4 regions of the Corynebacterium fournieri genome follow, and region 2 is predicted to be linked to each of the others. Evidence: predicted binding sites of a transcription regulator. Region 2 holds the regulator's gene; each other region holds the start of a gene.
The links. Region 2 encodes LexA, which represses DNA repair genes until DNA is damaged. Its sites were predicted from a motif close to CGAACANNTGTTCG; they were not measured.

Region 1 (7,070 bases), 430 kb from region 2:
CGCAGTTCGGGTCGCTCTCGTTGGTTTGCGCGGTGGACTCGAGAGTAACCTCGGCATCTTGAAATTGCCCGTCAGGCTGCCAGATTGGCGTCATCGTGATCAGCGCCTTATGCCCCTCCGGCACGGAGACGCGGAAGTAGCGGTCGGTCTTCGAGTTCGAATCCGGTGTCACCTTCGTCTGGTACTGGCCCTGACCAAGCCACTTGGCATCCTCCGGCGAATCCGCAAACTCGAACGGCGTGCCTTCAACCTTGTATTTTCCGATGTCACGCTGAGCGAGGAACTTCAACGACTGCGACAGACTCGCCGCATCCTTCGCCTCCAAAAACTGACCATTGCCAGCCTCCGCGATGCACTGCAACTCCTTGCGGGCGGCATCATCAACTTGGAACCCCACCGTGTGGATCGCCAGGTCAACACCATCTTCGGCCAGCTCCTTCGCCACCTCGCACACCGGCGGCGGCGCACAGGAATCGATACCGTCGGAAACCAGAATGATCGAGCGCTGACCTTCGTTGCCTAGTTCTTCTGCGGCCTTGCGCAGCGAATTTCCCATTGGCGTGTACCCCTTCGGCTTTAAGCCGTTAATGGCCGAAGAGAATTTCGCCTTGTCAACCTTGCCCACCGGGACGAGCGTCTCGATATCTTTGCACCCCCGCTCCCGATTATCCGGCGCATCCGACTCATTCGCGCCGTATACCGTCAGCCCCATATTCGCCGTCTCTGGCAGCGATTCCACCAGCTCGTTCGCCGCCTTCCTCGCCGAATCCATTCGGGTGCCCTCGGTGTCGGCTTCAACCATCGACGACGACGCATCCAGAATCAGCATCGCCTTGCTGTCATCCGAGCCGCTACCGGAAGCCGACGAAGACGCTTTCGTCGACGTCGTCGAGGACGACGAAGTCTGTGTCACCGTAGACACCGCTGTCGACGAGGATTGACCCCACGCCACAGGCACCCACGCGCAACAACACGCCACCACCAAAAGCAGCGCGCCAATAGCCCCCGCACCCTTCCTCGAAACCAACAGATTCATCCCAACGCACCCTTCCCTTACGTGTGTGCAGAATCACTTAGGAGAATAAAAGAACTCCACCGCACCTGCACGTTTTGTTATAGCTTCGCAAGGAAAACAATCTGTCCTGTCCGGCCCGGGCAGCCGGCCGCAGGCGACGTCGTCAAGCAAAAAGTCACGGTACGATTGAGGGGCATGACAGCGAAACCAAGCATCTTTTCCAGCCCGTCCCGCTACGTGCAGGGCCAAAACGCCATCCACGAGCTGGGCAAATACCTCAAGCAGCTGGGTGAGAACCCGCTGCTGCTTTCGGACGACACCGTGTGGGGCCTCGTTGAAAAGCAACTCACCGACGGTTTTGAAGAGGTTGGCCTGCCGGTCAACCGCGTTCAGTTCGAGGGCTTCGCCACCGCGAAGCGTGTCGACGACACCGTGAAGCTGATCAAGGACAACAACTACGATGTCGTCGTCGGTCTCGGCGGCGGCTCCGCCATCGACTCCGCCAAGGCAGCCGGCTTTGAGGCGGGCATCAGCTGGGTCTCCGTCCCCACCGCCGCGTCCTCCGACGCCCCGACGTCCACCCTGTCCGTGATTTACACGGAAGACGGCGCCTTCGACGAGTACCGCTTCTTCCCGCGCAACCCTGACCTCGTGCTCATTGACACCCAGCTGGTTGCCAGTGCGCCAGAGAGGTTCCTCGTCGCCGGCATCGGCGACGCCCTTGCCACCTGGGTTGAGGCCCGCGCGACGGCGAAGGGCAACGGCACGACCATGAACGGCGGCCGCCCCACCCGCGCCGGCGCCGCGCTTGCGGAACTGTGCTGGGACATCCTCTGGAACGACGCTTTCGCCGCCCTCGACGCGGTGCGCGCAGGCGTGGTCACCCCGGCACTCGACGCAGTTGTCGAGGCCAACACGCTGTTGTCCGGCCTCGGCTTCGAGTCTGGCGGCCTCGCTGCGGCGCACGCAATTCACGACGGCCTCTCCGCCGCCGAGCAAACCCACGGCCTGACCCACGGCGAGAAGGTCAACATCGGCACCATCGCCCAGCTGATCATGGAGGGCGCTGACACCGAAGAGCTGGAGGACTTCATCGAGTTCTCCACTCGCGTCGGCCTGCCCACCACCCTGACCGAGGTGGGCCTCTCCCCCGAGGACACCGAGGCCCTTGAAGCCGTTGCGCAGGCCGCGACCAGCAAGGACGAGACCATCCACAACATGCCGTTCCCGGTCACCCCGGAGCAGGTAGTTGAGGCGCTGGTCACCCTCGAGTTCACCTCCCGCCGTGTCCGCGAGGAACGCGGTTTGCCGTCTCCGAACAAGTACGAGACCAAGCACTAGCCTTCGCCCAAAGGGGCCGCACGATCGTTTTCGTGCGGCCCTTCTTTGCTGCGCGGGACTCTCAAGCGGTGGTTGAGAAGGTTCTGCAGCTGCAGAATGCTTCCCGCACAATTTTCGAAACTCTCACCCATTAGTTGAGAAGGTTCCGCAGTTGCAGAATCAGCTCAATTTTCCGGGGAGAGAGTCTCAACCAAAGGTTGAGAGAGTTCTGCAGCTGCAGAACCCTGGCTCACATGTTGAATGAAGTGGACACACAAACCCTTTACATCGAACACCTTTTCGCATACACTCGGCGTCACACAGTTCCCGCCCAGCCATCGCACAGGGGTCAGCCGATGACTACAGCCACTGTTCCAATCACCCGCGACACGCCTCAGCTTGTCGACGATCTAAAGAACCACCACCGCCAATCCCACACCCACCGCGCCGACATGCTCGATCTCCTCGGCCAGCTTGACGAGGCCGACATAGCAGCCCAGTACAGCGAAAATTCCACCGCGACCTGGATCAGACGCGAACTCAACCTCCCCACCGCAACCGCATACGAATACGTCCACATCGCACGGGGTTTACGCAGATTTCGGCATCTTTTTGAGACGTTCCGTTCCGGCGTCATGCCCTACTCCACCGTGCGCCTGCTGCTGAAATACATGACCGAACAGAATGAACAGGAGCTCGTCGAGCTCGCGCTCGTCCACGGCTATTCGGAGCTTCAGCAGATCTTCGCGGGGGCCGACCCGGTAGATGAGACCGAGCCCGACGCCCCCTTCGTCACCGCCAATGTCAGAGATGACGGCATGCTGGACTTCCGAGCACTCCTTCCTGCAATGCAAGGCCAGGCACTTCTTGCGGCACTGAAAATCGCGCAACTGGCCAACTACTGCGCCGAACTCCCGGACGCGGACGTCCTGGCAGACCCAGACAAACTCGACGAGATTATCCAGCAAGCCGAGCACCTCCCCGAGGCCTGCCCACCCGACCACACCGAAGAGCCTTCGCGGCCCCGCACAAAAATCGACCTAGATTCCCTTCTCCGCCCGCCGTCTCGCTACGGCCCACCGGAGAAGAAGGACCTCTACCCCGCGTTCATCGCCATGATGGACATGGTCCGCACTAAACCGGCCAGTCCCCTCCGCGCACCGGGCGCGCACGTCAACATCGTGCTTACTGAAGGCGGGGGCGCGTGGATGCCACAGAATATCTCCGCCCGCTCGGCGGAAGTACGCAGCTACATCGCGAACGCCACGGTTCGCATGCACCTGTTGGACAAGAAGGGCCTGACCATCAACGTGGGCCGTGCCCAGCGCTTCGCCACCGACGCCCAGGTCCTGGCACTTCTCACCGCCTGGAACCACCAGTGCGCGATGCCCGGCTGCAGCCACACCCGTTTCATCGAGATTCACCACATCAGAGAGTGGGACGAGGGAGGCAAGACGGACATAGACAACCTCATCCCGCTGTGCTCCAGCTGCCATTCAAAGATCAGCCACAGGCTTGCGCATATAGAGGCGTTCGGGCCGGATCTCTACTTCCGGCTCAAGGACGGCACGCAGTACATCTCCAGGAACCGCTCGCTGCCAACCCGAACGCGCAACTTCACCGGGCCCCTGCGGCCGGAATACCGCACGGGCACCAGCTACGACGACTAGTCTCGCACCAACTCCGCGGTGGCGGGCCCGGCGACATCGAGTTCGATGATGCGTAGGCCGGCGGAGCGTGCTTCGTCGAGAAGCGAGGGCTCCACCTCGGAAGTGGTCAGCACGAGCGCGGTCGGGCCGGCACCGGACAGGTAGGCGGCGTGGCCGCGGTTGCGCAAGCGATTGACCCACTCGGCGGTAATCGGCAGCACGTCGGCGCGGTACGGCTGGTGCAGGCGGTCGCGGGTGCCCTCGAACAGCAGCTCCGGGTGGTGCTGGATGGCCGCCGTCATCACTGCGGTGCGCGAGACGTTGAAGCGCGCGTCGGTGTGGGTGACGTGGCTCGGCAGCACCTTTCGCACGGCATTTGTGGAGGCGTGGAAGTCAGGCACGAGAGCGACAGCCTTGATGGAATCGTCCACCGGGATGCGCACAGCACGGTAGGACGGCTTGGACTGCCCGTCGACGGGAATGTCGGTCCAGGACACCACAGCGCCGCCGAGGGCGGAGGCACCCGCGTTGTCGGGGTGGCCCTCAAACTCTGAGGACAGCTGGACGATCGCGTCGTGGTCCAGCGGCGAGCCTGCAAGCGCGTTCGCTGCGACGACGCCGGCGACGGCCGCGGCGGCGGAAGACCCCAGGCCGCGGGACTGCGGGATGGAGTTGTGGCACACCACGCGCAGGCCAGGTGCGGACACGTCGGCGGCGGTGAGACCGGATTGGATGGCCTTGACCACCAGGTGGGAGCTGTCGCGGGGCAGGTCGTCGGCGCCCTCGCCGAAAATCTCCACCTCGAGGCCGGACTCGGTGACCTCGACCTCGACAGTGTCGTAGATGCTCAGCGCGAGTCCGAGGGTGTCAAATCCCGGGCCCAGGTTCGCAGAAGAACCGGGGACGGTGACTTTGACCTTGAGGCCGGGCTGCAGATCAATGGCCATGGTGCGCCCCCTTCTAGGAATCCAGGCGGATAACGGAGTTGACGGCCAGCACCTCGTCGTGGCCGGTGAGCTGGTCCACGATCGCGTGGAGGTCCTCCTCGCGGGCGGCGTGGGTAACCACGATCAGGTGGGCCTCGTCGCCAGACTCCTCCTGGCGCACCGCCGACAGGGAGATGCCTGCCGTGGCAAAACGCGCGGTGAGGTCCGCGAGCACGCCCACACGGTCGTTGACCGTCATGTTGATGTGGTAGCGCGTGGTCACCTGCTCGAAGGGGACGACCGGGTAGTCCGCATACGGGTTTTCCGCCGGTGCGCGCCCGCCGTGCACCTTGTTGCGGGCGGCGCCGACAAGGTCGCCGAGGACTGCGGACGCGGTGGGGGCGCCACCGGCGCCATTGCCGTAGAACATGAGACGACCTGCTGCTTCTGCCTCGACGAAGATGGCGTTGTAGGACTTGTCCACGGTGGACAGCGGGTGCTCGTTGGGCACCAGCGTGGGGTGGACGCGGGCGTTGACGCCGGTGGTGTTGCCGGCGTCGTCGACGAGGCGCTCGCAGATCGCCAGCAGCTTGATGGTCTGGTTGGACTGCTTGGCGGCCTCGATGTCGTCAGCGGTGACCTTTGTGATGCCTTCGCAGTACACGTCGTCGAAGGTCACGCGAGTGTGGAAGCCCATGGACGCGAGGATGGCGGCCTTGGAGGCGGCGTCGTGGCCCTCCACGTCCGCGGTCGGGTCGGCTTCCGCGTAGCCGAGGCGGGTGGCTTCTGCGAGTGCTTCCTCGTAGCTGGCTCCGGTGGACGCCATCGCGTCGAGGATGAAGTTGGTGGTGCCGTTGACGATGCCGGAGATGCGCTGCACCTGGTCGCCGGCGAGCGAGCGGCGCAGCATGCCCACCACAGGGATGGCGGCGGCGACGGCTGCCTCGTAGTACAGGTCCACGCCGGCGGCGTTGGCGGCATCTGCGAGTTCGGCGCTGTGCGCGGCCACCAGCGCCTTGTTCGCGGTGACCACGGACTTGCCGGCGTTGAGCGCCTCGAGCACGAGCTCGCGCGGGTAGTCGATGCCGCCGATAAGCTCGACCACGATGTCCACGTCGTCGCGGGTGACCAGCTCACGTGCATCGCCGGTCAAGTACAGGCCCTGGACCTCGGGGGCATCTTTGTGCTTGTCGACGTCCGATACCGCCACCCCCTTCACCTCGATAGGGCTGCCGATGCGCTGCTCCAAGCTCGAAGAGAACTCGGAGAGCAGGCGCAGCACCTCAGTGCCCACGGTGCCTTTGCCCAGCACCGCGACGCCTACGGGGGTGCCGATGCCCTTGCCCGGGTAGTTGCCGTTGTACCCCTCGGCGGTGGCGGAAGTCATGATGCGTGTTGCTCCTTCGTCGTGCTTGGCGGGGATCTGCGGTGAACCGCTTGGTCTACTATCGCGCAAACGCGCACCACGGGTCAATTAATATTCGCGCGCAATCAGGTCTTCAACCGTTTCGCGCCGCACCATCGGCGTGACCTCGCCGCCGCGCACGGACACCACGGCGGGACGCCCGAACGCGTTGTAGTTCGAGGCCATGGAGTAGCAGTACGCACCCGTGGCCGCCAGCGCGACCAGGTCGCCCGGGGCGATGTCGTCGGGCCATTTCGCGTCCTCGACGAGGATGTCGCCGGATTCGCAGTGCGAGCCGACGAGGCGCGTGTCGGTGGGGGCACCGTCGGTGAAGCGGTTGACCACGCGAGCGTCGTAAAGCGCGCCGTACAGCGAGGGGCGGATGTTGTCGCTCATGCCGCCGTCGACGGCGATGTAGCGGCGCGAGGTGGTGAACGAGGTGTCCACGTCCTTGATCACGCCGGCCGTGTACACGGTGACCGCGGACGGGCCCGCGATGGCGCGCCCCGGCTCGACCACCACGGTCGGCGCGGCGATGCCCAGCTCGTCCGCGACCTCCTGCACGGCCTCGAGCAGATCGCGCGCGACCGCCGCAACGTCGAGCGGCGACTCCCCCGGCATGTACGCGATGCCGTAGCCGCCGCCGAGGTCGAGGTAGCCCAGCGCCACGCCCTGGGTCCTCCAAATTTCGGCGTAGAGGCTGAGCACTCGCTCGGCCGCCAGCTTGAAGCCCTCGGCGTCGAACACCTGGGAAC
Region 2 (7,070 bases):
ATTGCGCAGGCCACGAGTGCGGACACCGTAATCTTCGACGGCGAACTCTCGCCGTCGCAGATGATCGCGCTGGAGGAGGCGTTGAAGATCAAGGTGATCGACCGCACCATGCTCATCCTGGACATCTTTGCTCAGCACGCGAAGAGCAAGGAGGGCAAAGCCCAGGTCAGTTTGGCCCAGATGGAATACCTGTACAGCCGCACCCGCGGTTGGGGCGGCAACCTGTCGCGCCAGGCAGGTGGCCGCGCTGGCTCCAACGGCGGCGTGGGCCTGCGCGGTCCTGGCGAGACCCGTATTGAGGCGGATCGTCGCCGTCTGCGCACCGAGATGGCCAAGCTGCGCCACCAGTTGCGCGACATGACCACCGCACGCGAGGTCAAACGTGCACAGCGACAGCGCTCCACCATCCCGAAGATCGCTATTGCCGGCTACACCAACGCCGGCAAGTCCTCGCTGATCAACGCGATGACGGGGGCGGGTGTGCTGGTGGAAGACGCGTTGTTTGCCACCCTGGACCCCTCCACGCGGCGGGCGAAGTTGGCCGACGGGCGCAACGTGGTGTTCACCGACACGGTCGGTTTCGTGCGCCACCTGCCCACGCAGTTGGTGGAGGCGTTCAAGTCGACGCTGGAAGAAGTCGCCGGCGCAGACCTCGTGCTCCACGTGGTGGACGGCTCCGACCCGTTTCCCTTGAAGCAGATTGAAGCCGTCAACGAGGTGCTGGCGGAAGTCACCCGCGATTCGGGCGAGGAGATGCCGCCGGAGATCGTGGTGGTGAACAAGATCGACGAGGCTGATGCCCTCGTGCTAGCGGAGCTGCGGCACGCTTTTGAAAAGACCGGCCGCACGGCGGTGTTTGTCTCCGCCCGCACCGGTGAAGGCATTGAGGAGTTAGAGGGACGCATTGAGCAGCACCTCAACTCCATCGAAGCGCACGTGACCATGGTCGTGCCCTACACCCGCGGCGACGTGGTCAGCCGCGTCCACGATGAGGGCACTGTGCGCAACGAGGAGTACGAGGAAGCGGGCACGCGTATCGACGTCCGCCTCCCGCGCGTGCTGGCCGAGCAGTACGCAGAATTCGTGGTGAGCTAGCGCTCAAGCTTCGACGCCGCGTCTTCGTCGAGGATGATGGTGGCTCGCGGGTGGTTTTGCAGCACCGATGCCGGGCACCCCGGAGTCACCGGGCCCTCCACGAGCGCCTTGACCGCTTCGGCTTTGTGTGCGCCGGTGGCGATGAGCACGATGGTGTGCGCCTCCATGATCGTGCCCACCCCCTGGGTCAGAGCTGTGCGCGGCACTTGGTCCTCGTTGTCGAAAAAGCGGGCGTTGTCGGCAACGGTGGTGGGGTGCAGGTCGATCTGGCGCGTGCGTGAATCCAGCGGACTCGGCGGCTCGTTGAAGGCGATGTGGCCGTTGGCGCCCACTCCGAGAATCTGCACATCCACCCCGCCAGCCGCATGGATACGCTCCTCGTAGCTTCGGGCCTCCGCCTCCGGATCCTCCGCTAGGCCGTTGAGTGAGTGGACCTTTTCGTCGTCGATATCGATATGGCGGGTGAACTCGCGACGAATGGTGGCGTAGTAGGACTGCTCGTCCGTGCGCTCCAGTCCCACATACTCGTCGAGGAGGAACGCGTCGCACTCGGCAAAGCTCAGGTCCTCTTCGCGGTGGCGGCGCGCCAGCTCCATGTAAAGCGGGTTCGGCGTCGAGCCCGTGGCCAGGCCAAGGGTTGCACCCCTGCGCACGAACGGTTCAATAAGGTCGGCGGCGGCGACGCCGACCTTTTCAGCTGTGGGGCGCACAATGATATCCATGCAGCTCAAGATAGCAAGGCTGCGTTGAGCGTCAGGCCGGTCATCCCCTTCAATCCGGCAGCCGCCACCCCCGCGGCGGGAGAATTGCTCTTTGGGGCGATAATGGTGCTTTGTGACGCATAAATTTGGTTGGTCCCTGCATGGAGATGGGCGCACAGTGCGCCCCGGGGCGGTTGTCGCCCCGGACGAGCGGTTGAGCTGGCCGCGCACCATCGGCATCGGCATGCAACACGTCGTGGCTATGTTCGGCGCGACGCTGCTCGTACCTACACTCACCGGTTTCCCGGTCAACACCACGCTGCTGTTTTCCGGCGTGGGCACCATTATTTTCCTGCTGCTGACGCGCAACAAGGTGCCGAGCTACCTCGGATCCTCCTTCGCCTTCATCGCTCCGCTGACGGCGTCGCAGCAGTACGGGGTGGGAGCCCAGCTCGGCGGCGTGCTGCTGACCGGCGTTGCACTTATTCTCGTGGGCGTTGTGGTCGAATGGGCGGGCAAACGCGTCATCGACGCTGTGATGCCGCCGGTGGTAACCGGCGCCATCGTGGCGCTGATCGGTTTCAACCTGGCCCCGACGGCGGTTTCCAATGTGGAAACGCAGCCGTGGGTGGCCGGGGTGACGCTGCTGACGGTCGTGGTGGTGACAGTGGCCACCAGGGGCATGCTGTCGCGCCTGTCAATCCTGATCGGAGTGCTGGTGGGCTGGATGTTCGCCGCGTGTACAGGCGGGCTCGGCGAGGATGCGATGCAGACCATCGCCGACGCGCCGTGGGTGGGCCTGCCGCAGTTCCACCGGCACGAATTCCACCTCTCTGCGGTGCTGGTGACGCTGCCGGTGCTGGTCGTGCTGATCGCCGAAAACGTCGGCCACGTCAAGGCTGTATCCGAGATGACCGGCCGCAACCTCGACGACATGCAGGGACGCGCGCTGATCGGCGACGGCATCGCCACCACGCTCGCAGGCGGCTTCGGCGGATCCGGTACCACCACCTACGCAGAAAACATCGGTGTGATGGCGGCGACGAAGGTGTACTCGACCGCCGCGTACTGGGTCGCCGCCGCGTTCGCAATCGTGCTGGCGTTCATCCCGAAGTTCGGCGCGGTCATCTTCACCATCCCCGCCGGCGTGCTCGGCGGCGCATGTCTCGTGCTCTACGGCCTGATCGGCATGTTGGGCGTGCGCATCTGGCAGGACAACAAGGTCGACTTCACGGATCCAGTCAACCTCACCGCCGCTGCAGTGGCGCTCATCGTCGGTATCGGCAACCTCACTTTCGACCTTGGTGCGGTCACGCTTGAGGGCATCGCGCTGGGATCCGTGGGCATCATCGTGATCTACCCGCTCATGCGTTTGGCGTACAACACCTTCGGCGAAGGGCGCTACCGCTCCGGCTTCGACACTTCCAAGCCGTCGACGTTTTCGCAGTAGGCAAAGCGGCACCATGCAAAGCAAAACGCCCGGACCGTCGTCCGGGCGTGAGCTCGTCGTCAAGCGGAAGCTGGCTACTCTTCGTCCAGGTTCTGCTCAATGAGCGCTGCAATCTTTTCCACAGCGTCGGCGTTTTCGGAAGTGACGGTCACTTCATCGCCGTGCTCGGCGCCCATGGCCATAATCATCAGCGACGAAGCAGCATCCGTCTCGTCATCGTCATCGCCGCCCACGAGGGTGAGCAGGATTTCGTCGTCGTATTCTCCGGCAGCATCGGCGATGACGGTAGCGGGGCGAGCGTGCAGCCCGACAGTGGAACCGACCTTGACGGTCTTGGAAGCCATACGGGGTCCTTTCTGATTTTCTGTTGCAGTACTTTGTACCGAGTGTAGGACCGTTCACGGCCGCGCCGCCACAACGGCCGTCTAGGACTGAGCCGCGGGGCTTACTGCGCGCCTGCGAGGACCACTTCAATACCGTGGGAGCGAAGTTCGTCGAGAAATGTCGGGGGAGCCTCGCTGTCCGTGACCACCACATCAATCTCGCTCAAGGGTGCAAAGCTGACGACGTAGTCATTGCCCAACTTGGTGGAATCGCACAACACAACCACCTTGTGGGCGTTCGTGACCATCGCGGCTTTGACTGCCGCCTCTTGCGCATCAGCCGTGGACAGGCCGTGCTGTATGGACAGGGCGTTGGTGCCGACGAACGCGACATCGGCTCGCAGAAGTGCGAGGGTGCGCAGTGCCGTGCTGCCCACTACCGCCTGGCTGATTGGGCGGACCGTTCCCCCGAGCAGCTGCACATCGTGGAGGCCGGAGACGCTGAGGTCCAAGGCAGTGGGAATTGAATTGGTCACCACCGAATACTCGCGATCGGCACTGGTTTCGGCGATGCGCTGACCGAGCATGCCAATGGAAGATCCGGAATCGAGAAAGATCGTGCTGCTCGGGCTTTCCGGAATGAACTGGAGGGCGCATTCCGCGATTGCGGCCTTCGCTGACGACGAGGCACGCTGCCGAGCATCCAAAGGCAGCTCGGTGCTGCGGTAGGACTGGCTGGCAACCGCGCCACCGTGTACGCGGTGGACGACGCCTTCGTCGTGCAGAGCTGACAGATCGCGGCGAATCGTCTCTGCCGTCACGTCGAAGCGCTCCGCCAGCTCGGTGACGTTGACGCGGCCTTCCACAGCGGTCAGCGACGCAATCTGGCGTCTGCGCTCTTCGGCGTACATAGATTCTCCTGCGCGTATATTCGGGACCTTGTCCCTATGCGTAAAGCTGCTGGTGAGGCGCTCGCGTGTGCGAACGCGCACTGCTTACAGCGTACGGAACACCGAGATGACGCGACCCATGATCTCCGCTTCGTCGCCCTTGATCGGCTCAAACGCCTCATTGTGGGGGAGCAGCCAGACACCGGAGGAATCGCGGTGGAACTCCTTCACCGTTGCCTCTCCGTCGAGCAACGCCGCAACAAACTCGCCCTCCTCGGCGTTCGGCTGCGAGCGCACCACAACCCAATCGCCGTCCAGGATGCCGGCTTCGCGCATGGATTCGCCGACGACTTTCAGCATGAAGAAATCGCCGTCGCCGAGCAGCTCTTCCGGCAAGGGGTAGTAGTTATCCACGTTCTCCTCGGCGAGGATGGGAGCGCCTGCGGCGATCTGGCCGACCACCGGCACGTAGCGAGCGTTCGAGGAATCTTCCGGCTTCTCCTCCTGCGGCTTGCGCTTCTTGCGGCCGTGCTCCGGCAACTGGCGCAAGTCCACTGCGCGCGGCTTGTTCGGGTCGCGCCGCAAAAAGCCCTTCTTCTCCAGCTCCTTGAGCTGGTACGCAACGGAGGAGGTGGATTGCAGTCCGGCGGCATCTCCGATCTCGCGGATGCTCGGCGGGTAGCCCCGCAGCACGACAGCGTCCTGGATGACCTGCAAAATGCGGCGCTGGCGGTCGGAGAGCGAGTTGTAGTCGGGCGTGCCCTGGTCGGCCTTCTTTCGTGCCATGTTTGCTCCTAGTGCTCGGCGAGTGGTCTCTGCGCAAACAACCTACCAGATAGGGCACTCATGTTCGATGATTTCCTGTGTGGGCTGGACACGGGGCTACCGCTTTGCTATAAATCGAACACGTCAGCGTATTCGAACACATGAACGTTAGAACATTCGAGCGTGTCGGCGCCGAACGTAAGGTGTGCCGCAGAACGAAAGGAGACGGTAATGGCCGTTGCAATCAACCCAGCACAGAATGCATTTCACTTTGGCAGCACCGCGCCGTCTGTGGTGCCTCCCGCGGAGGTTTGGGACGTTGAGTCGACTCAGCCGCGCCGGACTGGCGGCGGATCAGTTCGAACGATTTCCGCGACTCATCGAAAGTACGATCGTTCGGACCGGGAGGAGGCAATCGCGGGGTCGGGTGACGTCAGCGCGTTCGAAACCCGACGCGAGCGGAGAGATACGTTGCTGTTGGGGGCGGGTATGACCGCTGCGCTGCTCATTGGTTCCGCATTCGGCGGGGTTTTCGCGGGAGCAGGTGACGGCCAGGTGGCGACCAGCGGACACGCTGCCCAAAACGCTGCGATGACGTCGGCGCGTTAGGCGGGGCGTAGACTCGGGGCAAGGCCACACCGTTTAGACAACCGGGGGAGTACGCAGTGTTTTGTCCCTTTTGCCACAACGAGCAATCTCGCGTCACTGATTCCCGCTTAGTCGAGGCTGGATCCGCCATTCGCAGGCGGCGGGAATGCACGGAATGCGGGGGCCGGTTCACCACGGTAGAAAAGGCCGTGCTGACTGTTGTGAAGCGAAACGGCGTGAGCGAGCCTTTCGACCGCGACAAGCTGATCGTCGGTGTGCGCAGGGCGTGCCAGGGAAGGGATGTCTCCGACGACGCACTCAAACGCCTCGCCCAGGAGGTGGAGGAAACGGTTCGGGCGCAGGGAAGCTCGCAGGTGCCGGCAAACGAAATCGGCCTGGCGGTGCTCGAGCCCTTGCGTGCACTCGACGAGGTTGCCTACCTGCGATTCGCCTCCGTGTACAAGTCGTTCGAAAGTGCCGACGACTTCGAATCGGAAATTCGCCTCATGCGGCGCCGAGACCGCGAGGACTTCTAGGGCGGCGCCTCTGCGGTCTCGCAGCGTTACCGCAACGCGTCGATCTTCTTCTCGATGCGCCGCTGGCTCACCGGCTTCGGTGTGCCCAATCGCTGTGCGAACAAGCTCACCCGCAGCTCTTCGATGAGCCACAAGATGTCCTTATACGCTTTCGTTTTCGTTCGGCCCGCGGGGAGGGACTTCATCCGCTGCGCCAAATAGCGCTTGACCGCATCGATCACGGACTGCCTGTCGGCATCCCGGTCCGGGTCCAGCCGCATATCCTCCAGGCGGATCCGCATGGCTTCGATGTAGCGCGGCAGGTGCTGTAGATGGCCGATACCGTGCACGGTCACAGCATGTTTAGGCAGGAAAAACGCGAGCTGCGAGTTCATGTCGTCAATGGCTGGGCCTTCCCAATGCAGCAATTCCGAAGCCATGTTGGCGTAATCCGCCAGCGCCGGAGCGAGCGTGACTACTACTCGCCGTACCGCGCCAGCGACCTGCGGCCGGATCTCTGCAACCAGCGCCTCAAACTCCTCAGGCGAGCGCACCGGCCCGCCGCTGGAGAGCATCACATCGCGGATGACGGCCACTCGGGCATCTTCCACCAGACCCTCGGCGCCGCCGTGCGGGTAGCGGTCCACGGCCACCTTTTGACGCAGTGGCAGCCCCTTCGTCATCTGGGTGGGGTTGACGGTGATCTCGCGCAACAGCAGCGTCAGTGTCGCGGTGATCATGGA
Region 3 (7,070 bases), 990 kb from region 2:
CTCGACCACGACGAAGCCGTCGCCGAACTGAAAGCGTGGTGGGATAGTGAGCATGCCTGAGTACTTCTACGCCGACCGCCTCTTCAACGCCCTCGAGCGCGTCGAACCCGAACCGGGCATGCTGCTCGTCGCCGCGCCCGGCATGTTCTCCGCCGACTTCGCCCGCACCGTGGTTCTGGTGCTGGAGCACGACGCCGACCACACCCTCGGCGTGGTGCTCAACCGCCGCAGCGAGGTGGCCCTAGCCAACGTCATGCCCGGGTGGTCCGAGATCGCCGCCAAGCCGCAGGCGGTGCACATCGGCGGGCCGATTAGCCCCGAGTCCGCCGTCGGCCTCGGCGTGACCAAGACGGGCGTGGACATCTCCGCCAGCCCGTTTTTCAACCGCCTGGCCAACCGTCTCGTGCTTGTCGACCTCAACGCTTCCCCGGAGGATCTCGCCCCCGTGGTCGACGGCATCCGCATCTTCGCCGGCTATGCCGAGTGGTCGCCCGGGCAGCTTGACGACGAGATTGCGCGCGGCGACTGGTTTGTCACCCCCGCCCTGCCGTCCGACGTGGTCGCCGGCGCCGGGGCGGATTTGTGGGGTGACGTGATGCGTCGTCAGGCAATGCCCCTGCCACTGTTCGCTACGTTCCCCACGAACCTGGAAGATAACTAGTGCGTGTTTCACGTGAAACAATTGCGCAGATTCGACTCGGGGTGCGCGACACGTGGCTGGTGGCGCTCGGGCTGATTCCGCTCGGGCTGGCCTTCGGCGTACTGATGACGCAGACCGGCTTCGCCTGGTGGTGGACCCCGATCTTCTCCACGGTGATCTACGCCGGCTCCATGGAGTTTCTCGCCGTGAGCATGGTCACCGGCGGACTCGGCCCCGTGTCATCCGCGATCACAGGTTTCATGGTGAACTTCCGGCACCTGTTCTACGGGCTGACCTATCCGCGCTCCGAAATTCTGCGCGGCCTGCCCGCGGCGTACGCCACATACGCTCTTACCGACGAGGTCTACGCCATCACCTCCACCCTCCACGAACGCCCCTCCGTCGCGCGTCTGCTCACCATCTCCGTCGTGTGCCAGCTGGCGTGGCTGCTCTCCGGTATTGCCGGCGCACTCGCCGGGGCGGTGATCCCCGCCGGCGTGGAGGGCTTCGACTTCGCGCTGACCGCCCTGTTCGCCGTCCTGGCCTACGAGGCGTTCCAGACCCGCCGCGACTTGTCCGCCCCGTTGATCGCAGGCACCCTCGCGCTGGTGGCGGCGTTGCTGCTGCCGGGCCAGGTGATCATCCTGGCGCTTCTGTCCTACTTCCTGGTGCTCGTCCTGCGCTTCTGGTTCCCGCGTGTGGACGACTCCCTTTCCTGGCGGCTGCCATGACGGGAAACCTCGGACTCCCCGACGGCGTGACCCTCACCATGGTCGCCGCCGTACTTATCCCCGTCGGCGTCGTCACCGTACTCCTGCGCGCCCTGCCGTTTTCCATGCTGCGCGTGCTCAAGGGCAGCCCGTTCATCGACTTCCTCGCCGTGCTCATGCCCGTCGGGGTGATGACCGTCCTGGTGGCCTACACCGTGATCGGCCACGCCCACTCCCCCGCCCACCTCGCCTCCGCGCTCATTGCGTTAGCCGCCACCTTGCTCCTGCACCGCTGGAGGCGTCGCGCGGACCTGTCCATCTTCGCTGGCACTGCCCTGTACATGGTGTTGGTCAACCTGGTGTTTTAGGGGCCAGACGGCGTAGGCGTGCGATACATATCGTTTCATCTGATAAAAGTCAGGTGACCTGCGGCGATGTGTGTTTTACTGACGCAGTCCGGTTTTCTGGCAATCACACTCATGCATCGACCAAGGAGATCCCCCATGAAGCGCATCACCGCCGCCGCTCTGGCCGCAACCACCGCCCTGTCCCTTGCTGCCGTGCCGGCACAGGCAGTTGAGATTAACGGGAAGGAAACCGGTGGCTATGGCCATGAGTCTTCTTCGCAGGTGACCTTCCCTGAGATGGAAAAGTATATGGATGCCGCCACCGCAGCTGAGCGGGACAAGAAGGGCGATGGTCTCTCCGCCCCGTTCCTTGGTTCCGCCCAGAGCGGCATCTTCGAAACCGAAACTGGTGAAGAAGCCGCCAACCAGGGTGCCGTAATGAACTCTTCCTACCGGAACGACGCTAACCGCGGCTACAAGCTCGGCACCACCTACGACATCCTCGTGGGCACCGGCATCGCCGCCGCGGTCATCGCAGTGCTCGGTGGCGCAGCGGCCGCTGCGGGCAAGATCCCGGGTATTCCGGGCGTCGAGCTGCCTTCCTAAGGCCTCACGCCTAGGGAGCAATCCACACTCCTCTCCCCTCACCGGGAGGGGAGTTTTTGGTTTTGGGCCCTCTATATCGTCACCGGTTAGCTCTCCGTTACACCGAAAGAATTGTTTGTCTACCTGCGGAAACATATGTTTTACTGGCCGGGGCTCGATCCGAGCCGTAAAAAGTCAGATTCGCACAAAGGAGTTTCCATTGAAGCGCATCACCGCAGCCGCCGTGGCGGCAGCAACCGCCGTGTCCCTGGCAGCCGTCCCGGCGCAGGCAGCAGAAGGCGATTTGCAGTCCCTCCGTGACCAGCTCCACCCGGAGTCCGCGTCCGAGGTCAGCGACGCATACCTCGCTGGCTACAAGGGCAAGGCCATGATCCGCGAGGAGCTGGAGCCGGGCACCGGCTACTCCCAGCCGTACAAGCGTTCCTCCGAGAAGAACCAGGTACCCAACAGCGCAACCTCCTCGCTGAAGAACGACGCAGCTCGCGGATACAAGCTCGGCACCACCTACGACATCCTCGTGGGCACCGGCATCGCCGCCGCGGTCATCGCAGTGCTCGGTGGCGCAGCGGCCGCCGCGGGCAAGATCCCGGGTGTCCCGGGCATTCCGGGCGTTGAGCAGTTCTTCTAAGCGTCGCTAGTCGTTGAAGGACCAGTTGCACTCCTCCATGGTCCGCATGATGTCGTCACGCCGCGGCAGGGAGTAGTTCGTAGACACGAAACGCGTCCCGTCGCGGTAGACAAAATGGATGTCTGAGTGCTCCTTCAGCGTCTTCAGGTAGCCCTCCGTGACCAGGGAATGGCAGGCAGAGCACAGCGGCAGGAGGTTCTCCAGGTCGGTCAGGCCCCCGGCGGCCCAGTCCTCGATGTGGTGGATCTCAATGAAGCGCGTGTGTGTGCACCCGGGTGCCGCGCACTGCCCGCCCCACATGGCCAGCAGCGCATTAACCTGCCCGTTTGTGGCGAGACGCTGTTTGCGTCCGGTGTTGAGGATGAGGCCCTCGGAGTTGACCGTCGAGTGGCGGACGTCCGCGTTAGCAAGCAGGCTCGCGATCGCCTTCGACGGCGCGCCCACGTTGTTCGGCATGTAGCCGCGCCCGTCCGGGGTGGCCAGGATGTTCACGTGGGCACCCGGCGTGGTGAGCGTGTTGCGCGGCGTCGTGCGTGCCATGTGGACGATGCCCATGAGCGCGCGCAGCAGCATCCGCCCAATCGGCAGTCCGTAGCCGGAGACTGTCTTTCGCGCGGGGCGGTTCTCCTCCACATCTTCGGCGCGCTCCAAGGCGATGTCGATTTCACCGTTAACCTCGGGGTCCAGGTCCTCGAGCACCTCGTCCAGGTCGCAGTACGCGATCTCCCCGATCTTCAGCGCGGCGATGAACGCGGCCCCGTCTGCGGCGTTGAGGTTGCCGTGGAACGCGATATCGCCGTTATCGCGCTTGTGCAGGCTCAGGTAGTACTGGGGGCTGTCGTCGCCCTCCCCGTCCTGCGGCTTCTTCCCCGCCAGTGCGCATTCCAGTTCGTGGTAGCCCATCCCGAGGGCGAGATCTACCAGGTCACGCTCGTTTTCGGCAGTCATGTATTTCAGAAGCAGCCGCACCACCGAGTAGTTCAGCGCACCCTCGGTGAATTGTTGCTGCAGGTAGCGGAAGGGTCGAAGGCGGTGGGCGACGCTGACGTACTCGTGCGCTGTTGAGGAGGACACGCCGAGGCGTCGAATGAGGAATTGCGCGGTGGTTGACGAGCCACATTCGATAGCAAGTGCGAGTTCATCAAAGGTTTGTATCGCGGACAACAACTCTGCTTTGTTCTGGGTCATCGCTCGGTGCGTGTCCTCGATTTGCTGGCTCAATGCGACGGCGATGGGGTTAGATTCGGTGGTCAATGCGGCGGTCAATTTGGCCCCCTTGAGGCGAATGCGAGTTCGATTGCCGGCATTATAAAACTCGCCACCGACATTCCTCTGACCTGCGGAAATGAGGTTTCGAAACCAAGCTATAACTTGTCCGCAACTCCGCATTGCGGACAAGTGGGGGCGAACCAACTATTGGCTATCGCTTATCGACGTCAACTCCGCCTTCCCCACCCCTCCAGCCCATGCCGCCACTCCGCATTGCGGACAATTCCGAGACCGCCAATAGTTGGTAATGGCCAACGAAAAAGGTCAAGTTTCGTGTAGTGTCGTAGCTGGTTGTGCTATCCGTCTCGTGCCACGCGCTCATAACTGTTAAGGAGAGGGTGCCGGATCATGGCGAAAGTTCACCGCACAGCGTATATCTACCCGATTTTTGTGGCGGTATGGATCGCAACACCGTTTATGGGTGACCGCGTTCCCATGTGGGGCCAATGGCTTTATTGGGTCGCCTTGATCGCGGTATCTGTTCTGGGGTTTGTCATCGCGGTGCGGGATAAGCGCCCCCTGCTGGGGATATTGTCTGTTCTTACCCTGCTAGCCTGGCCGATCACTCTCGCGGTGTCGTTGTTGTCCGGCCCCTTTGCCTGATGGGCTGACCTTGTCCCCTGCAACTCCGCATTGCAGACAATTCCGGCACCACCAACTATTGGGGCCCACCAACGAAAAAGGCCCGCGCCGGTGGCGGGGCGGGCCGGAGGGACGTCGATAAGCTATTGCAACTTTGCCTGAGCCTCGGACCAGAGGCCTTCGAACTCGGCCTCGGTGAGATGGGTTGCGGTGATGCCTTCGATGTCGTCGTAGGTGTGCGGGTGCGGGACGGTGTCCATGGGGCGGTTGGCTTGGCCGATGACTTTGCCGTCGACGAAGATGCCGGTGATGGTCTCGGAGGGGTCGAGCTCGATCATGCGGACCATGGTGCACTCGTGTGCGGAGACTTCTTCGAGTTCGGCGATGTTGAGCAGCTCGCCGCCGAGCTCCGGGACGTTGTAGTGGATGCGGACGAAATGTTTCACGTGAAACTCCTAACGGGAAATGCGTGAGACGTACGCGGAGCAGATGACTAGCTGGGACATGTGGTAGATCATCAGCGGGATGATCAGCACGCCCAGCGACGCCCCGCCGAAGATGACTGTGGCCATGGGCAGACCGGTGGCAAGCGATTTTTGGGTGCCGCACATCTGGATGGCGATGCGGTCCTCGCGCGGGAAGTGCAGAGCCTCCGGCACGACGCGGGTGAGCCAGAGCATCGCCGCAACCAGCGCGCAGGAGAAGACGGTGAGAAACACGATCTCCCACACGGACACGTTCGTCCACACGCCGGAAACGACGCCGCGCGAGAACGCGGAGTAGACGACCATCCAGATCGAGCCGCGGTCGACGAGCTTGGTCGCCTTCGACTTGGCCATCTCCCCCACCCGCGGCAGGAAACTATGCGCGAGTTGGCCGAGGATGAACGGCAGCAAGAGTTGCAAGGCGATATCGCCGAAGACGGACGCGTCGATGTGCACGCCGCTGCCCGCGCCCATCAGCCACATCACAAGCAGCGGCGTGACTATCACGCCGACGAGCGAGGACACCGACGCCGCCACCACCGCGCCGGAGACATTGCCCCGTGCCACGCCAGTCAGCGCGACGGAGGACTGCACGGTGGACGGCACCAGGGACATGAACAACAGGCCCTGGTAGAGGTCGTTGGAAATCAGTGCCGTGGTGGGCTGCGCCAGCAGACCGATGAGCGGGTAGATGACAAACGTGAACGCGAGGATCACGCCGTGCAACCGCCAGTTGGTCAGGCCCTTCAGCGCCTCCTGCGTGGACAGGCGGGCGCCGTAGAGGAAGAACAGCAGCGCGATGGCCAGTTTGACGGCTACGGCGAAGCCGTCGGCAAACGCGCCGCGGGCCGGCAGAAGGAAGGCGAGCGCCGCCGCGGCGACGATGCCGACGAGAAGCGGATCGAGCCTCTTCATCTAGTTCGCGGCCTGCAGGGTGTCGCCGTTGTCGGTCACTTGCACCTCACGCATGCCGGTCACCGCCGGGCCGGACACGCGCGCGCCGTCGGCGATGTTGAACACGGAACCGTGGGCGGTGCACTTGACGGTGTCGCCCTCGACCTTGGTGATCTTCTTCTGCTGGTGCGGGCACACGCTGGAGTACGCAACGTAGTGGCCGGCGGTGGGCTGGGCGATGATGAACTGGTCCAGAATTACCGCGGAGCCGACCGGAACGTCGGTCTTGGCAACTTCTTCGGGGGCCTCTTCCCCGCACGCGGCGAGGAATGCACCGGCAAACGTGGTCGCGGTGCCAAGTAGAAACATGCGTCGTGAACAGGTCATGATGCGATCGTAGCGCCCTTCATGGCCTTGACGTACTCGGTCAATGCTTCTTTCAGGGCGGGCATGTCGGTGACGTGGCCGTCGTCAAGATGCTCCTCGATGATGTTCGCGATCGCGGAGCCGGTGATCGCGCCGGCGGCACCCGCGGCGATAGCGTCGCGGACGTGCTCCGGGCGCGAGATGCCGAAGCCGAGCAGCACCGGCGGCCCGCCGAACTTGCGCACGCTATCCACGACCTCGCGCAGACCCTCCACCGTCGCTTCCTTGTCTGCGCCGGTCACCCCGTCGCGGGAGATGGCGTAGATGTAGCCGCGCGATGCGCCCGCCACCGCCTCAAGAGTGGCCTCGGACGCCTTGGCCGGCGCGATGTAGATCGGGTCGATGTCGGCTGCGGCGGCCGCTGCGGAGAAGGGAGCGGACTCGCGCACGGGGACGTCGGGAAGCAACACGCTGTCGGCGCCCGCCTCCTTGAACTCGCGGTAGAACCGCTCGAGCCCGCGGGCGTGCGCGACGTTGCCGTAC
Region 4 (7,070 bases), 740 kb from region 2:
CGCGCAAGCGTGATGATGGGCCACATGATCGTCCCGGGGCTTGGGCCCGACGGGGTACCCAGCTCCATGAACCCGGACGCCTACCGCCTGTTGCGCAGCGGCGACTACCCGGGCGGCGCGCCGTTCGAGGGCGTCGTGGTCACCGACGACCTTTCCGGTATGCGCGGCATCCTGGACTACGCCCCCACCCGCGACGCCGTGGCCAGGGCAATCGGCTCCGGCGCGGACCAGGCGCTGTGGTCCTCCGGGGCGGATCTGCCCGGCATCATCGACCACATCGTGTGGTGCGTGCAGGGCGGCTACATCCCAGAGGCGCGCGTCGACGAAGCAGCCACGAGGGTGCAGCAGCAGCTCATTGACGTGGGGCTGTAGCTATGCGACTTTAAAGATCTCCATTACTGTGTCTCGGGTGACTACAGTGAAGGCAACCTCGCACAGGAAAGGCCGCTCCGGGACCGCCTCGGGCGGCGCGGGAGTGATGGGCCGCGGCACCAAGATCGCGCTCGGCATCCTCCTCGGCGTTCTCTCTGTGGCCCTCGCACTGTATCTGGCGGACTTGGCCACGCACCGCGGCAAGGTGCCGCGCGGCACGCACGTCGGCGGCGTGGACATTGGGGCGATGGCTCCGCAGGAGGCGCGCGACAAGCTTCAGGCTGAGCTCGGCGGCATCACCGACGAAGCCGTCCCCGTGACCGCGGGGGAGAAGTCCACCGAGTTCATCCCGGCCAAATCCGGCCTGGGCATTGACTTCGATGCCACCGTAGATGCCGCTGGCATCGAGACCGCCAACCCGGTCGAGCGGCTGCGCGGACTGTTCACCACCCACGAGGTGGACGTCGTTCCCACCATCGACGACACCGCCCTGACCCGCCAGCTCGACCGGATGGCAAAAGAGCTGCGCGTCGACCCCCGTCGACGGCACCATCCGCATCGAAGGCGGCAAGGCCGAATCCTCCGACCCGAAGCTGGGCCAAGAGGTGGAAAGCTCTTTGCTTCGCGACGAAGTGACCACCGGCTGGCTCAACCCCGACGGCGTCGATGTGGAACCGAGCGAGGTCCAGCCCGCCGTCAACGACGACGCTATGAAAGCGGCTCTCGGCGGCCCGGTCCGTGCCGCGCTGGACGGGCCGCTCACCGTGACCGGCAAGGACGGCGTGGCGGCCGCGGTGCCGCAGGACCGCCTGGGCGAGATCGTGCAGTTCCCCGTTGTGAAAGGCCGCCTCGAGCCCGAGGTGAACACGGACGCTGCCCGCACCATCCTGGGCGACCAGCTCGCCGCGACCGAGGTGGAGGGCAAAAACGCCCGCGTGCTCGCCGGCGGCGGGGTTGAGCCATCCGTGGACGGATCGGTGGTGGACTGGGACGCGACCCTGGCAACCCTGGACAAGCGCCTGGACGGCACCGAGACCCGCACATGGGAGGCGGTGTACAAGGACGTACCCGCCGAGTTCACCACCGAGCAGGCGCAAAACGCCACCTTCAATGACGTTGTCGGCTCGTTTACCACCGGCGGCTTTTCCGGCGCGTCCGGCACGAACATCGCGCTGGTGGCGCAGACGGTCAACGGTGCGGTGGTCAACCCTGGGGAGACGTTCTCTTTGAACGGTTACACCGGCCCCCGCGGCACCGCGCAGGGCTACGTGGAGTCCGGCATCATCCTCAATGGCCACGCGGACACCGCGGTGGGCGGTGGCATCTCTCAGTTCGCCACCACCTTGTACAACGCCTCGTACTTCGCGGGCATGACGGATGTGGCGCACACACCGCACTCGTACTACATCTCCCGCTACCCGGCTGGCCGCGAGGCCACCGTGTACGAGGGGGCCATCGATCTGCAGTTCCGCAACGACAGCCCGTACCCGGTCCGTATCGCGACCAACGTGGGCGGCGGCGAAGTCACGGTGAGCCTCATGGGCGTGAAGTCCATCACCGTCGAATCCGTCAACGGTGGGCGCTGGGCGCAGACCTCGCCGCAGCCGATGAACGTGCCGGGCGACAGCTGCGCGCCTTCGTCGGGGGCGCCCGGTTTCACTACTTCCGACACGCGGATCATCTACGATCTCGCGGGCAACGAGCTCAACCGCGAGACGCAGACGACGGTGTACGACCCGCAGCCGGTCGTGCGCTGCGGGTAGGGCTCGGGCGGACGCGGGCAGGCACGAGCAGGCCGGCCCGGCTGTCACGCTGTATTGCCTTTCCGCTTTGGAGCGGTCTTCCGGTTTTCGCCGACTTCAAACAGTGGCGGATCGCTCGCTCTCGCATTCGGTGGGTCGTCGAAGGCCGGGTATTTCTCCTGTGCGCGCCGGATGGTCCGTTGACCGGGTGATTGTTGGTACTGGTGGGTTGAGGTAGATACCGGCGGTCCGCCATCTGCGGGGTGGTGGGTGATATCCCAGGTGGCGGGGTCTTTTTCGAAGTGCCCCTTCCCGCCGGCGCCATCTCTGTTGTCGTTGTTGCACCTGTGGTGCTCGCGGCACAGGAGGATGAGGTTGTCCAAGTTGGTCAGCCCGCCGTGGAAGTAGGCCTCAATGTGGTGCGCCTCCAGCTCCACGCCTGGTTTGGTGCAGCCGGTCCACGCGCACACTTGCTGCATGGCGAGCAGGACCATCTTCTGCTCGATGCTGGCCAGACGTGCCCGGCCGAGCGACAGCGGCACCCCGGTGCACGAATCGAGTTGGAGCGCGAACGAGTCGCCGGCCAACCCCAGGCGCACTACGTCCAGGGCGGTCAAAGACACCGAGGTGTTGGTGGCGAACTCCGTGTACGCGTCGGCGCCGAGGAGCTCATCCAGCGTCATGGTCAGCACCACGGTGCCGAGACCGCGCCGCCCGGCGGCGGAGGATGTGCCGTGCCGGTTCACAATGTCCATGAGTTGGTCGAAGCGGCGCTGTCCGCGGGTGCGTTTGTCCTCGACCCCGTCGGGCAAATTTGCGCCGGGTGCTTCGCCGGCGGCGATGGCGGCCTCGAGGGCGGCGCGGCTGGCCTTGTCAAGGTAGATCTTGGCCCAGGTTCCGCCGTCGCTGTCCTCTTCGCCGAAGACCAAGGTGCGCTTCTTAAAGGCGGCGAGGGGGTCTTTCTTTCCCGAGTAGTCGCGGCCCTTTCGGTTGGCGCGTTTGACCAGGTTGGTGACGAATTTCCGCAGCTCCTCGGCGGACATGGTCTCTGCTGCCTCGAGCGCCCGGGCGTAGACTTCGTCGCGGCCCGGGTCGGCGTGCTCGTTGAGCTGCATCAGTGCGCGGTCGATGATGCGCTTTTTCTCTGCGTTCGCTTTGGCAGCGGCTTTGCGGGCCCGCTCTTTGGCTTTGCGCGCTTCTTCCTTGCGCCGCTTCTCTTCCTCTTGCTGCTTCCGGCGCTCCTCCTCGCCGGTGGAAGGGTCGGAGGGCGGGGTGGGCACCTCCACTTCGCCGAACATCGTCTTGGCCTGACTGAGCAGGTTGAACGCGTCGGCGCGGGGAAGGCCGAGCTGCTTGGTCAGGTATTCAACGGGATGGTTGGCCCCAACTAGGCGTCCTGCGCCGTCGCGCTCGCAAACAAAAGCGAAGGCGATGTTGGCGTTGGATAGGAGGGGTAGCGCGGCGTGCAGGCGCTCCATCGCGTGGTGGGTGGATGCGAGCTGGTAGGACTCCGGCTGCATCATCAGCGCCTCGAGCGCTTCGAGCCCCGCGACGACTTGGTCCACGTGGTAGTCGATTGTCCTGGTCATGGCGGCGCCCCTCCCTTCAGAGCCTTCACGAGGCGAACACCCGACACACTACGGCCCCGCCCGACGCTACAAACCACCCACACGAACACTTGTTCGAATAATCCCGCCCAAGCTGCAGCTTTAGCCCGTCGACAAGCCGCCGCTGCCTAGCTTTCTCGCTGCGGCGGCACGTGGTCGCCCACGTCTCGCAGCAGCCCCCACGCAGTGAGCTCCGCGTACAGCGGGTCGCGAGGCATGAGCGAGTGGATCGGCGCGTAGCCGTCGTACCACTGCCCGGAGTCGATGTTGGCCACATCGGCGCCGTCCGCGGACTGCAGTGCGGACGCGGAGGCGGGGGTGACCACCGTGTCTGCGGGCGAGTAGATGGAGGTGTACACGATCCCGGGTACGGTGTCTGGCCCGCTGGCGAACTCCTGTAGCCATGCCGAACCTGCCAGCTGCTGGGCTGCGCCGGGCGCGAACAGTGCGGTGAAGTGTGGGTGGCGGGATGCGAATTCGCCCATCTGCCCCGCCAGGCCGCGGAAATCGGTGCCGTGGAAGTTGCCTCCCATCGCCACTACGCGGCGCACCTTTTCCGCGCCGCCGCGAGCGATGAAAAGCTTGGTCATCAGCGCGCCCTGCGAGTGCGCCACGATATCCACCTGCGTGGCACCGGTTTTTCGCAGTACGCGGTCCACGTTTTCCTCTACGTCGCACACGATCGAGTTCAGGTCGCCCACGCCGAAGAATCCGGGTGCGATCATGTCCCCGTAGTCGTAGCCCCACACCCAAAAGCCCTGCTCGCGCAGGCTGTGTGCGTTGGATTCGAACGCCGCGGTGCGCGAGTTGATCCCGTGTACGTACATCACCGGCGTGGGGTGCTCGGGCTCAAACGACCTGTCGTTGAACGGCATCGGCGGGCGGTTTTGCAGCCCGCGCACTGCTCCGTAGCCAGCTGCAAGTGTCATCATCGCGCTGCTCAGTTTCATCCTGTCGAGCATATTGCTAATCGACGCTCTCCGGTCCCACTTGCACTAGACAAAGCTGTCTGTTAATCTTCTTTGCGGATCACGAAGTCCGACGGTCCCGCAAGTAAAAGCGGGCGAAGCCTCCCGGCTCGTCGGCTGGCAACCGCGCACATCGCGCACGGTGCCCCCGGGAGAAGATCCGCCGGCACGAGCAACCGCCGCGCCGGAAGCGCGATTTTCAAAGGAGATCAACCATGTCTTCCGACATGCCAGCAATGTCCAACCCCTTCGACTTCGCCGATGACTGGGTTCCAGCGACCCTCGGCAGCGTCAACATCAACACTGTCACGTTCAGGCTCGACAGCACGGGTGAGACCGTCACCGCGGAATTCGCCTCGCCCATGGAGGCATTTGATTTCGTGGGCCACACCGGCCCGAAATTTGAGTACTCCGCCATCGAGGGCGCGGTCCGCGACGCCAACGGTACCGTCGTTCCCCTGCCTGAGCCGCCCGCAGAACGCATTCCGTGCGGCCCCGACGAGTGCGACCTGATCGCCAACGGCCACAAACCTCACTGGATTCCGGTACTACGCGCCGGCAACGGCCCCAAAGAGGATTGGCTGCCCATCACCATCATCGAGCACGACGGCACCAAGCTGATCTTTTCCACCGAAGACGGCGTGTACACCTGCTACAACCACGACCCGGAGCGCCTCGCCAACGCGAGGTACTACAACCGGGAGTGGCCGGTGCTGCGCGGTGACTTCAACGGTAACGGATACCCGGTCAGCGTCGTCTCATCCAAACCGATCGGCCCTTGTAGCCACGCGTAGGCCCCTCGGGCCCAGCCTTCCCCCAGATAAAAAAGAGAGCCGGCGACGAGAATCGAACTCGCACTCTCAGCTTGGGAAGCTGATGTTCTACCACTAAACTACGCCGGCAGCGTTGATGACTTTAGCACCACGGATTCGGACCCCAAAACGGGGAAGTACACTTTGAGCCGTGCTGCTTTCAGATCACGACATCCGCGACGCAATCGACTCCGGCCACCTCGGCATCGACCCCTTCGACGCCGAGTTGATTCAGCCGAGTTCCATCGACGTGCGCATTGACAAGTTCTTCCGCGTTTTCAATAACTCGAAGTACACGCACATCGACCCGAAGCAGGAGATGCCGGATCTGACCACCCTTGTCGAGGTGCCGGACGACGACGCTTTCGTCCTGCACCCCGGCGAGTTCGTGCTCGCGTCCACGCTCGAATGCTTCTCGCTTCCTGCGGACCTGGCGGGCCGCCTCGAGGGCAAGTCTTCCCTCGGCCGTTTGGGCCTGCTCACGCACTCCACCGCCGGCTTTATCGACCCGGGCTTTTCCGGCCACATCACCTTGGAGCTGTCCAACGTGGCCAACCTGCCCATCGTGCTGTGGCCGGGCATGAAGGTCGGCCAGCTCGCGCTGTTCAAGATGTCCTCGCCCGCGGACACTCCATACGGCAGCGGCGCCCTCGGTTCGAAGTATCAGGGCCAGCGCGGCCCCACCCCCTCGAAGGCGTACCTGAACTTTCGGTAGGCGCGATTGCCTATCGACGCTATCTTCGGTAGCCCCTAGTCCACTCAGTCTTCTGATATATGCAAGTATTCACGGCCTCGAGTGGTCAGTTCTAGAGTGAGAGGGCGCTTCGACGCCGATTGGATGAGTCCCTCCGTTTCCAAGTCTTCTGCCACGGGCCGGATGGTGTTCCACGAACGTCCCATCGTTGATACTGCGTCCTTGAGGGGGAAGGGTAAATCCGGGCCAAAAAGAAACGCTTGTGCAGCTAAAAAAAGCAGGTCGCGTTCATACTCGTCACGGTCTAAGGATGATAAGACATCTTGCAAACTCCGTAGCTGAAAGTGTTTTTGATCTAATGATGTCTCCAAATCATTCTGGGCATCAATCAGCATCTCGAGCATGGCTTCGATAAAAAAGGTTGCCTCCCCGTAGTTCATCGGGTTTTCGGCTTCTACGAACGCCGCGTAATACTTCTTCCGCTGGAGTGAGAACTGGTGCGAGAGGGACATTGAGGTTGGTGGGGAAAGGACCTCGAGGGCCTTGAAAGCGAGTAGGAAGCGTCCCATGCGGCCGTTACCGTCGTAAAACGGGTGGGTGTATTCAAATATGAAGTGGCCTATGAGCGCGTTGATGAGGACATGGGTTTCATCGTGCTGGGTCGATAAGAACGTTTGCATTCGCTCTTCAATGTTGTCTTCGCCAAGGGGGGCCTTGTGCACCCCTTGGATGCCGTCGTGAATCTCTACAGTTCCTGCCCGGAACAGATGCCCATCAGGACGATCGTCCTCATCGATTTCGTTCGCGAGCAATTTGTCGTACTCCGCCCGGAGGGATGCGGGGGTCCTAGGAAACTCCGGTCGATCATTGGGGTT

Region 1: a site for LexA is predicted at 2,625-2,638, ahead of CFOUR_RS04625 (HNH endonuclease signature motif containing protein). Genes of this name have one in related genera too.
Region 3: a site for LexA is predicted at 4,214-4,227, ahead of CFOUR_RS11250 (HNH endonuclease signature motif containing protein). Genes of this name have one in related genera too.
Region 4: a site for LexA is predicted at 3,786-3,799, ahead of CFOUR_RS10145 (HNH endonuclease signature motif containing protein). Genes of this name have one in related genera too.

What each region holds. Positions count from the first base shown of each region.
Region 1 covers NZ_CP047210.1:939,907-946,976, reverse strand. Annotated here, with positions in the region: gene CFOUR_RS04640 (vWA domain-containing protein) at 1-772, opposite strand, end outside; gene CFOUR_RS04635 (hypothetical protein) at 786-941, shown strand; gene CFOUR_RS04630 (glycerol dehydrogenase) at 1,211-2,356, shown strand; gene CFOUR_RS04625 (HNH endonuclease signature motif containing protein) at 2,692-4,005, shown strand; gene thrB (homoserine kinase) at 4,002-4,931, opposite strand; gene CFOUR_RS04615 (homoserine dehydrogenase) at 4,945-6,297, opposite strand; gene lysA (diaminopimelate decarboxylase) at 6,385-7,070, opposite strand, start outside.
Region 2 covers NZ_CP047210.1:1,373,670-1,380,739, reverse strand. Annotated here, with positions in the region: gene hflX (GTPase HflX) at 1-1,095, shown strand, start outside; gene nagB (glucosamine-6-phosphate deaminase) at 1,092-1,817, opposite strand; gene CFOUR_RS06690 (uracil-xanthine permease family protein) at 1,930-3,246, shown strand; gene CFOUR_RS06685 (HPr family phosphocarrier protein) at 3,321-3,590, opposite strand; gene CFOUR_RS06680 (DeoR/GlpR family DNA-binding transcription regulator) at 3,692-4,480, opposite strand; gene lexA (transcriptional repressor LexA) at 4,565-5,245, opposite strand; gene nrdR (transcriptional regulator NrdR) at 5,890-6,348, shown strand; gene hrpA (ATP-dependent RNA helicase HrpA) at 6,375-7,070, opposite strand, start outside.
Region 3 covers NZ_CP047210.1:2,366,105-2,373,174, reverse strand. Annotated here, with positions in the region: gene CFOUR_RS11280 (CCA tRNA nucleotidyltransferase) at 1-60, shown strand, start outside; gene CFOUR_RS11275 (YqgE/AlgH family protein) at 53-661, shown strand; gene CFOUR_RS11270 (AzlC family ABC transporter permease) at 661-1,371, shown strand; gene CFOUR_RS11265 (branched-chain amino acid transporter permease) at 1,368-1,718, shown strand; gene CFOUR_RS11260 (hypothetical protein) at 1,854-2,303, shown strand; gene CFOUR_RS11255 (hypothetical protein) at 2,503-2,931, shown strand; gene CFOUR_RS11250 (HNH endonuclease signature motif containing protein) at 2,938-4,197, opposite strand; gene CFOUR_RS11245 (hypothetical protein) at 4,549-4,803, shown strand; gene CFOUR_RS11240 (hypothetical protein) at 4,926-5,228, opposite strand; gene CFOUR_RS11235 (bile acid:sodium symporter family protein) at 5,238-6,182, opposite strand; gene CFOUR_RS11230 (Rieske (2Fe-2S) protein) at 6,183-6,530, opposite strand; gene trpA (tryptophan synthase subunit alpha) at 6,545-7,070, opposite strand, start outside.
Region 4 covers NZ_CP047210.1:2,115,366-2,122,435, reverse strand. Annotated here, with positions in the region: gene CFOUR_RS10155 (glycoside hydrolase family 3 N-terminal domain-containing protein) at 1-372, shown strand, start outside; partial or broken gene CFOUR_RS10150 (VanW family protein) at 479-2,135, shown strand; gene CFOUR_RS10145 (HNH endonuclease signature motif containing protein) at 2,180-3,703, opposite strand; gene CFOUR_RS10140 (alpha/beta fold hydrolase) at 3,850-4,671, opposite strand; SAM riboswitch class IV at 4,749-4,888, shown strand; gene CFOUR_RS10135 (hypothetical protein) at 4,905-5,483, shown strand; tRNA gene CFOUR_RS10130 (tRNA-Gly) at 5,521-5,591, opposite strand; gene dcd (dCTP deaminase) at 5,653-6,216, shown strand; gene CFOUR_RS10120 (Fic family protein) at 6,261-7,070, opposite strand, start outside.